DNA from 3 places in the Saccharopolyspora tripterygii genome. Region 3 is predicted to be linked to each of the others. Evidence: riboswitches for the same ligand, from Rfam matches in the RefSeq annotation. Region 3 holds a riboswitch; each other region holds the start of a gene.
The links. Region 3 has a riboswitch for cobalamin ahead of ACYVF3_RS23595 (Rossmann-like domain-containing protein). Riboswitches for the same ligand answer to the same signal wherever they lie in the genome.
Positions count from the first base shown of each region.

Region 1: linked by a shared signal. The riboswitch ahead of ACYVF3_RS02500 (CbtB domain-containing protein) and the one ahead of ACYVF3_RS23595 (Rossmann-like domain-containing protein) in region 3 are both predicted to bind cobalamin.
Region 2: linked by a shared signal. The riboswitch ahead of cobN (cobaltochelatase subunit CobN) and the one ahead of ACYVF3_RS23595 (Rossmann-like domain-containing protein) in region 3 are both predicted to bind cobalamin.

Region 1 is NZ_BAAGZP010000002.1:57,483-60,751, forward strand. It holds gene ACYVF3_RS02490 (copper resistance protein CopC) at 109-630, shown strand; gene ACYVF3_RS02495 (CbtA family protein) at 741-1,493, opposite strand; gene ACYVF3_RS02500 (CbtB domain-containing protein) at 1,506-1,697, opposite strand; cobalamin riboswitch at 1,728-1,901, opposite strand; gene ACYVF3_RS02505 (IS701 family transposase) at 3,202-3,269, opposite strand, start outside.
Region 2 is NZ_BAAGZP010000011.1:55,601-58,869, forward strand. It holds gene cobN (cobaltochelatase subunit CobN) at 1-1,721, opposite strand, end outside; cobalamin riboswitch at 1,855-1,979, opposite strand; gene cobG (precorrin-3B synthase) at 2,054-3,269, shown strand, end outside.
Region 3 is NZ_BAAGZP010000030.1:155,448-158,716, reverse strand. It holds gene ACYVF3_RS23610 (SDR family oxidoreductase) at 1-54, opposite strand, end outside; gene ACYVF3_RS23605 (LysR family transcriptional regulator) at 218-1,105, shown strand; gene ACYVF3_RS23600 (GNAT family N-acetyltransferase) at 1,112-1,681, opposite strand; cobalamin riboswitch at 1,736-1,958, shown strand; gene ACYVF3_RS23595 (Rossmann-like domain-containing protein) at 2,128-2,904, shown strand; gene ACYVF3_RS23590 (PLP-dependent cysteine synthase family protein) at 2,901-3,269, shown strand, end outside.

The sequences.
Region 1 (3,269 bases), on a different contig from region 3:
GGCACAACGGTGCGCCGTCTACTACGAGGAGCGACGGTGACCCGTACCTCTCCGCAACCTCACTTCATCTGCTGCACCGACACAACTGTGAAAATCTTTCGCCGAGCGATGCTGTGCACGATCGTGGCCCTCGGGATCGGAGCAATTCAACTGCCCGCAGCAGCGCATACCAGCCTGGCCGGAAGCGTTCCAGCCAGCGGCGTTGCTCTTGAGCACTCCCCCGGCACCGGCCGATTCCGCCTCAGCGAACCAGGCAGCCCGAGCCTGCTCGACGTGGCGCTCACTGGCCAAGTTCAGGCTCTCCCAGTAGCACAGCAAACGAGTCAGCGTGACAACGTTGCAACACAACCATTTCCGTTGTTGAACAACGGAAGCTACGCACTGGTCCATCAAGTCGTCCATGCCGGCACTCAGCGGGCCACAGCCCCTGCGTCATTTGCAGCCCCCGCTTCCACAGCCGGACCTTCAGCCTATTCGGACAATGGCTCAGTGGCTCCACTCTCGAGGCCACACGACGAAAGCAACTATGAAACCGGCTCTTTCGTCTGGCTGGTTGGCGGAGGCGCCTTGTTCACGCTTCTGCTGGCTGTTGCGGCGGTCGTCGTTCTCTTCAGGGGCCGCGATCACTAGGTCCCGTTCCCAACTGGACCCAAACGCACTGTCAGCACCCCGAATCGCGCCCGCAGCGAGCTAAGACCCCGCCCGTCCTTGAGGTGACGAAGGCCGGGCGGGGACCGTCGCTATGGTGTCGTTGCCGGTGAGGCTGTCGTGGTCACTCGTTGTTTTCGGGGCTCGTTGAGCAGACCGAAGGCGAAACCGAGGACCGCCCACATTCCGGCGAGTTCAGCGAGTGAGGCCAACCGGAAGCGCCACAGCAACGCTGCGGGCACGTCCGGAGGGACGGGGTCCGGGTTCGAGGGACACGACCACAGGACGAGGCCGGTCAACACGATGCCTCCGACAGCTGCAGCGGTACTGCGGCGTGCCTGCGACCAACCGTGAACGGCCAGGTACCGGTGTAGGTAGCCCACCGCGTGCAGGATCGCGATGCCCACCACGATCAGCGAGAAGTACGCGACCGTGCGGAAAGTGACCGACTCCGGAGCCCCGACCCCTGGTGGGTTCGCAGGATACTTCAGCGCCGGTAGCAGCGACACGGCCAAAAACCCGGCCGCAGCGAGCTGGAGGCTCCGTCCGAAATCGGTGCGTGCGGGCAGCCGGTGCCGGTTGTGGGCGAACACGACCGCGAAGATCGCCCCGATCGCCAACCCGACGACAAGGGCGGCGACCATGCCGCCGACCACCTGAGTGGAGCGGCTGAACAATTCCTCGTGGGCGTGCTCACCGGCGGCCTGCGGGCGTGCTTCCTCGACATCGAGCGCAGCGCGGAGCGGGGTTTCGACCAGCAGAAGCGAGACCAATGCGGCCGTGAGGCCGGCGAGCAGCCCGGCCAGCAAGCCCCGCCGCAGGAAAGTGGCGAATGGCGAGCTCATGGGTGTCCCCGTTCAGTGGCAGGGCACGCCGAGAGCGTGGCGGCCGTCGTGCGTGAACTCGTGGACGGTGTCCGCCGCCTGCGCGAGCACGGCACCGTTTTCCTGAAGCACGACGTAGAGCAGAACGATCGCGAACGCGGCCAAGGCCCAAGCCCAGACGGGAACTTGGATGCGCTGTGCAGCGGGCAGACCAGCGGTGGTCATGTCAAAACCTGCCTTCCATCTCTCGTGGAACGTGGTGTTACTGCCGCAGCCGGTCTCCTGGCTTCCGGATCGGCGCTCCCCTTGGCCTTCCCAGACACCAACGCGGTGCCCAGTGGCGAGATCAGGGTCGCTCCCCGGTCACAGTGGCGAGGACCACGCCGGATTTCCACCGGCTTCCCGTGCACTGCGGCAGCAGAAGAGTACGAGGAGATCGCCGAGCCCACAACAGCCGATCCCGCGACGAACCTCACTGCATCGGTTCTCCTGCACATCAGGTCCAATGCCGGGGTGCAGGATTCATCAAAAGCCGCTCTGGACCAGACCACTCGCTCGCTGGCACGGCCCCTCGCCGGCGCCAACGAGGTCCTGGCATGGGAGTCGTACTGCGACGAGACCAACGGATTCTTGGCGCGAAACGTCCAAGCCTGGCAACGTTTGGCCGGATTTCAACATCACCGCGCGGGCACGGTTCTGGTGGCCTTTCGGGCTTCGTGGCTCGCGCTGTGCGCAACAGTTCCCGAGCACCACTTCGGATGGCCTGTCCCTTCGCTGGCCGAAGCATCCGTCGTGGTTGACGCGGACGGGTTGGTGCACGGTCTTGTGCTACGTGATCGATCGTGCGCCAACGCCTGGTGGCCCAACGTTTCCCACTTCCTCGCACCGCTCACCCGTGGACTCGAAGCTATCGGCGGCCCACCAGCAGACAGCGATCAGTACTGGGGCAACGCCGTCGGTTTGCTCGGCGAGGTGCTGCGACGGCTCGCCGCAGACGGGGCCGGAGGTGACGTGCTCGCCACCGCAGTGCAACTGCGCGCTGAGACCGGCCGAGCAGACCTGCTCGACGTCGGCGCGACGCAGAGCGGATTGTGGTCCCGACGTCGAACATGCTGCCAGCTATGGCGATCCGGCACTGGCTACTGCACAGAATGCGTACTCCACAACGCCCCACGCCGGAAGCCGCGATGACCCGACAGCGACGGGCCCACCGCTGCCCGCACAGCCATCCCAGGCATCAGCAGCCACGGCCAAGAGCGGCTCGCAACACCATTCGACAGGGCCGGTCGCCCACCCAAGCCGGCGGAAGCCGGTCGAGCCGGTTGTGCGCCACTGCAACGGGCGGCGTATCCCGAACACGGCTGAGGTTCCCATCGCGACGCCAACATCCGCGGCAACCAGCACGGCTGCGCCATTGACGCGGTTGCCCACAATCGCGATCTTGCGTCCGTTGCTCAGCGAGCCGAGCAGGCGGGCCTGTCGCAGAGCCGCCGCTCGTCACGCACGGCAACAGATTTCGATCAGTTCCTCTTCTGTTCGACCAGCCCGCAGTGACACTTGATGCTTCCGCGGCACCTTCCTACTCAACCAGCACTCCATTCCGCTGCCCGTCACGTCCTAGTAGTGCTTTGTTAGGTCGGTAATCGGTGGATGTGTTGGTGGCAGGTGGGGCAGGTGCCTGACCAGGTGGCGAGCAGTGTTTGCAGCTCGCGGATGACCTTGTAGAGGGTCAGGCTGCCCCAGATGCTTTTGGGTTGTTCAGGCGGAGGGTGGTGAGGAACAGGTGTGCTGCGGAGG
Region 2 (3,269 bases), on a different contig from region 3:
TCGACCAGGGTAGCGTGCACCCGGCGCTTGGCCTGGGTGCCCTCCCCCGGGTCGTTGACCAGGAACGGGTAGATCAGCGGGAGGTTGCCCAGCGCGGCGTCGGGTGCGCAGGAGGCCGACAGGCCCGCCGACTTGCCCGGCAGCCACTCCAGGTTGCCGTGCTTGCCGAGGTGCACCATGGCGTGCGCGCCGAAGTCGTCGGCGATCCACCGGTAGGCGGCCAGGTAGTGGTGGCTCGGCGGCAGGTCCGGGTCGTGGTAGATAGCGATCGGGTTCTCGCCGAAACCGCGCGGCGGCTGCACCATCAGCACCACGTTGCCGAAACGCAGTGCGGCGAGGACGATCTCGCCCTCGGGGTCCTGGGACTTGTCGACGAACAGCTCACCGGGCGGCGGGCCCCAGTGCTGCTCGACCTGCTCGCGCAGTTCGGCCGGGAGCGTCTCGTACCACTGCCGGTAGCGCTTGGCGGGCAGGCGGATCGGGTTGGACGTCAGCTGGTCCTCGGTCAGCCAGTCGCGGTCCTGTCCACCGGCCGCGATCATGGCGTGGATCAGCGCGTCGCCGTCCTGCTCGGCGAGCCCGGGAACGGCGCCGGAACCCGTCTCCGGCCCCACGTCGTAGCCCTGGTCCCGCAGCGCCTGCAGCAGGCGCACAGCGCTGACCGGGGTGTCCAGGCCCACGGCGTTGCCGATGCGCGCGTGCTTGGTCGGGTAGGCCGAGAGCATCAGCGCGACGCGGCGGTCGGCGGCCTGCACGTGACCCAACCGCGCGTAGCCGACCGCGATCCCGGCGACCCGCGCGGCGCGCTCGGGATCGGCGACGTAGACCGGCAGGCCCTGGGAGTCGTTCTCCTTGAACGAGAACGGCACGGTGATGAGACGGCCGTCGAACTCCGGCACCGCGATCTGGGTGGCGGCGTCCATCGGCGACAGACCGTCGTCGTTGGCCTCCCACTGCTCGCGGCTGCTGGTGAGGCACAGGCCCTGCAGGATCGGGATGTCCAGCTCGGCGAGCTTGCCGATGTCCCAGGCCTCGTCGTCGCCACCGGCGGAAGCCGTTGCGGGACGGGTACCTCCGGCCGCCAGCACGGTCACCACGAGCGCGTCGGCACCACCGAGCGCATCCAGCAGTTCCGGGTCCGGGGCGCGCAGCGAGGCGCAGAACAGCGGCCGCGCTTGGGCTCCCGCGTCCTCGATCGCCTCGCAGATGGTGTGCACGAACGCGGTGTTGCCGGCCATGTGGTGCGCGCGGTAGTAGAGGACCGCGACCGTCGGCCCCTCGGTGGTGCGGGGCTCGCGCTCCAGCACACCCCAGGAAGGAGCCGGAACCGGCGGTTCGAAGCCGTTTCCGGTGAACAGCACCGTGTCGCTGAGGAAGTTGTAGAGCTCGGAGAGGTTCTCCGGCCCGCCGTGGGCGAGGTAGCTGTGCGCCTCGGCGCACACACCGCCCGGGACGGTGGAGCACTCCATGAGCTCGGCGTCGGGAGCTTGCTCGCCGCCGAGCACGACCACCGGGCGCGGTCCCGCGAGCAGCTGGTCGAGACCGGCCTCCCACGCGCGGCGTCCGCCCAGGATGCGCACGACGACGAGGTCGGTGCCCTCGACGAGTTCCTCCAGCTGTTCCCCGGCTTCCACGCGCGCCGGATTGGCGAGGCGGAAGTCCGCGCCGCTGGCGCGCGCGCTGAGGAGGTCGGTATCCGATGTGGACAAGAGCAGGATCATGCGGTGAATTCCTCGACGTGCTTCGTCGGCAGCGCGATGACTTCGCCGAGCGCAGGCGGCCAGGACGCGGTTCGCATGGTGCACCTCTCTCGGGGTCCTCGCCCCGGACATGGCTGGGTGGGCACGGCAGGCGGAGTTTCCTGGCTCCCGGATCGGCGCGCACCCCGGTCTTCCAGCCGAACTCGGCCGTGACCTCGTGGTGGGGTTTGCTCCCCGGTGACAGTGGCGGGACCGCGCCGGAATCGCACCGGCTTCCTCCCCTGCTGCAGTCGCCGGTGATCCTACCGACAGGCGCTGATGTTGCAAACAAGCCGCAACTACCATGTATCGCCGTGCCCACCTACGACCACGATTCCCGGCTCCGGGACGACGCCTGCCCGGGCGCGGTGCGCCTGCACCCGGCCGAGGACGGTGGCCTGGCACGGATCCGCGTTCCCGGCGGCAGGCTGACCGCTGATCAGATGCGGTCGGTGGCAACTGCCGCCCACGAGCTCGGACATCAGCATATCGAACTCACCTCGCGCGGGAACCTGCAGGTCCGCGGCTTGCGCGAGGACTCGGGAGAGGAGTTGGCGCGCAGGCTCTCCGCGGCCGGGCTGCTGCCCTCCGTCCCGCACGAGCGGGTGCGCAACATCCTCGGTTCGCCGCTGAGCGGATGCGATCGGATCGGCCTCCTCGACGTCCAGCCCCTGGTCACCGACTTGGACGAGAAGTTGTGCGGTGATCCAGAACTCACCGCGCTGTCCGGACGCTTCCTGTTCGCCTTCGACGACGGCCGCGGCGACGTCGCAGGCCTGGGCGGCGACGTGTCGGTCATCGCGGTCGGCCCGCACGAGGTCGCGCTGCTGCTGGCAGGCACCGACACCGGAGTGCGAATGCCCCCGGCGAGCGCCGCTGCGGTGATGCACGTCGCAGCCCGCGCGTTCCTGGCCGAGCGCGAGGAGCAGAGCTCGGGCGCGTGGCGATTGGCCGAGCTCGACCGGGGATCGCCCCGGGTGACCGCGAGAGTGCTCGCCGTGCTCGACGGCACCGATCACCAGCTCCGGCAGGACGCGGCCATGCCCGATCGGCCGGAGCCCGAGACGATCGTTCCCGCCGGGACGCTCGAGGGCAGGGACGGGCAGGTCACCCTCGCGACCGTGGTCCCGCTGGGCCGGTTGTCGGGCGAGCAGGCGGCCGCGCTCGCCGAGGTGGCCGACGCCGGTGCGGGCGAGATCCGTCTCACTCCGTGGCGCGGCGCGCTGATCCCGTTCATGCTCGACCCGCACCGGAAGCACGTGTCCACTGTGGAGCGCGCTGGGCTCGTGACCGACCCGATGTCGCCGTGGATCGGCGTCACCGCGTGCACCGGCCGCCCGGGATGCGGCAAGGCGCTCGCCGACGTGCAGACCGACGCAGCACGCGCGTTGCCGCTGCTGCCGGGAGGAAGAGCCGTGCACTGGGCCGGATGCAGCCGCCGCTGCGGTGTTCCCCGGGGGGACGTCGTCGACGTGGTCGCCACCGAGGGCGGTTACCAGGTGAGCCACGACGGTCAGGTCCGCACGCACA
Region 3 (3,269 bases):
GCGGACGACGGCGGTGCCGACCATGCCGGTCGCGCCTGTGATGAAGACCCGCACGGTGCGCTCCTCTCGACGGGTTCCTCGGACCGCTCCAGGCTGCGTCCGGCCATCGGCTCGCGTCCAAGTCCCGTTTCGAAATCCGTCATGCGATTCAGGCATCACAGCTGTTCAGTTCGATAGAGGTGTCCTGCTGCCTGGTCGTCGGCGATACCCTGGGCGCATGACCGAAGGAGACCTCGACCTGCGCTTGGTGCGGTACTTCGCCGTGGTCGCCGAGCACCGGCACTTCGGCCGGGCCGCCGAGCAGCTCCGCATCGCCCAGCCCTCGCTGTCCCGGCAGATCCGCAGGCTGGAGCAGCAGCTCGGCGCGCGCTTGCTCGACCGGACACCTCGCGGGACCGCGCTGACCGAGGCCGGCGAGGTCTTCCTGCCGCACGCCAAGTCGCTGTTGCGCTCGGCGACCCGAGCCACGGCGGAAGCCCGCGCGGTCGCTCGGCCGAACCGGATCGTCATCGGTTACGGCAACGGGCTCATCGTCACCAGGGCCGCCCAGGCGATGCGCCGGGCGCACCCGGACGCCGACGTGCGGACCAGGCACATCGAGTTCAGCCAGCCGCAAGCGGCTCTGCTGGACCGAGAGGTGGACGCCGTCGTCGCGCGGTTGCCGTTCCCCACCGACGGTCTGCGGGTGACGCTGCTCTACCAGGAACCGAGGACGTTGGTGGTCTCCCGCGAACACCGGCTGGCGGGTGAGGAGTCGGTCACCCTCGACGATCTCGCCGGCGAGCCGATGCCACGCTTCCCCGAGGCCGACCCGGCATGGTCCGCGTACTGGCGCCTGGAACCCCGTCCCGACGGCAGCAAGGCGCCCGAGGGCCCGGACATCAACGCGCTGGAGGAGAAGTTCGAGGTCGTCGCCGCCGGTCAGGCGGTGGTGGTGACGGTGCGCGCGGCCGCCCGGATGCGTCCCGACCTCGTCGCGATCCCCATCGAGGGCGTCGAGCCGAGCCACGTCGTGCTGGCGACCAGGGCGGGCGAGCGCAATCGCCTGGTGGCCGACTTCGCCTGCCTGGCCGAGCAGCACATCACCGAACCGCCGGAGGCCTGACCGGCCTCAGGCGGAGGTGAGATCCCGTGGTGGGACCGGGATCTCGAAGTGGATGGTGGGGCTGAAGTCGCCGGTCCCGCGAGCGTCGCAGACCTCCTTGGCCACGCTGCGCCAGAACGGTTCCGCACCTGCGATCGCCGGGTTGGTGTGCAGGTAGATCGTGTCGTAGAGCCCGGTTTCAGCGACGAACTCGCAGGACTTCTCGACCAGTGCGCGGGCGAGCCCGTTTCGTTGGTGCTCCTCGCGGACGTAGGTGCGGAAGATCTGTGCCGTGGTGGGGGTTCCGTAGCGCTCGGCGATCCACTGTGGATGCGGCGGGCTCTTGGGGCCGCTCGCTCGCACCGAGGCCGTTCCGACCACCTCTTCGCCGAGGGCGGCGACGAACAGCGCGTGGCCCGGGGTTTCGAAGTACGCGCGCTGCATGTCGATGACGTCGGCGTGCCACTCGGGGACGTAGCCGTGGCCCATGACGCGGTAGAAGGTGTCGAACATCAAGGTTCGCGCGCTCTCGACGTCTTCGTGACGCGCACGCCTGATCACGTACTCCCCGCGAACGAGAGCCTCGTGCGGTGACATGCTCCACCTCCGACGTCTGGACCAGCGACTTCGCTCCTTGATGCTAGCAATGTGCAACAACGATCACAGTGCGGTCCCTTGACTGGGCGCGGGCAGGCTGAAAGGTTGAAAACAATTCATGCGACGGTGCGCAGGAAGCCGGTGAGAATCCGGCACGGTCCCGCCACTGTGAATGGGGAGTCGACTCCGCGAGCGCCACTGCCGGAAAGCCGGTGGGAAGGCTGGGGGGAGGTGCCGATCCATGAGTCAGGAGACTCGCTCCGTCGTGCCGAGTCAACGGGGTCGCGGAGCCCCGGAGGAGGTACCCGGTGCACCCGGATCGATGTGTCGTCCCCGCGCAGATAGGCCCGATGAGGCGTTCGCCCGCCGCGCTCCGAATCGCGTAGGCCATGCGGACGAGTGGTCAGTTCCCCTGTGAACGCGGAACTCCCACGTCGCTGGAGCGCGTGATCACCGATCTGCGCGGATCCGCCGAACCGAGCTCGACGGTGTCCGTCGCCTTCCTGACGGTGCAGGCGGCGCAGCACTCCGGCAGGCGCAGCGGCTACGTGAACACGGTGTTGAGCGTGCGGGTCGGCTCCGCGGTGGGCTCCTGCGCGGCAGAACCGGGCGAGCTCGGCGACGAGCTGGTCCGCGAGATCGTCGGCGGTGACGTCGCCGAACTGCTGCACCACCCTTCCAGGGCGGTGCGCGTGGCGGTGCTCGACGCCTGCCTGGCGGATGCGGTTCCGCACGCGCAGCACTCGCGTTCGCGCGCGGTGCGGATCCCCGCGGGGACGTCGCTGGAGAAGTCGATGGCCCGCGCCCGCGCCGTCGCGGAACTGGTGCCGGTGCCCGAGGGTTCCCGCGTCGCCGTGATCGGCGTGGTCAACTCGCTGCTCGCGGCCCTGCGGGAACGCGGGATCGATTGCGTCCCCTGCGATCTCAAGGGCGGTCGCACCGAGTTCGGCGAGGAGATCCTCGCCGACCACCAGGTGGCGATCGACGGCGCGGACGCGGTGCTGGCCTCGGGAATGGTGCTGGGCAACGGCACGCTCGACGACATCGTCGATCGCTGCCACCTGCGGCAGCTCCCGCTCGTGGTGTTCGCGCAGACGGGAAGCGCGGTCTTCCGGGAGATGCTGGGACGCGAGATCACCGCGCTGTCGGCGGAGCCGTACCCCTTCTTCTGGCTCAGCGGAGACGACACCGGCATCCACCTCTACGACGGAGGTCGCCCGTGATCCCCGTGCAGAAGGTGGTCGAGGACCCCGGTGAGAGTGCCGGTGGCCGCAGGTGCGAGTCGATGCTCGACCTCATCGGCAACACCCCGGTGCTGCGCGTGCCCACGCCGCTCCCCCGGCAGCACCCCGGTTTCTGGGCCAAGTTGGAGTCCGTCGGCCCGGCGACGATGAAGGCGCGCGCGGCGCTGTCGATGTTGCGCGGCGCACGAGCGCGAGGTGAGCTTCGGCCGGGCGGGGTGGTGGTCGAGTCCAGCAGCGGCACCCTCGCGATCGGCCTGGCCTATGTGGGAGCCGCGCTGGGCCACCCGGTGGTCGTCGTCGCCGACAGCGAGCTCGACGCGATGACCCGAAACCTGTTGCGCGCC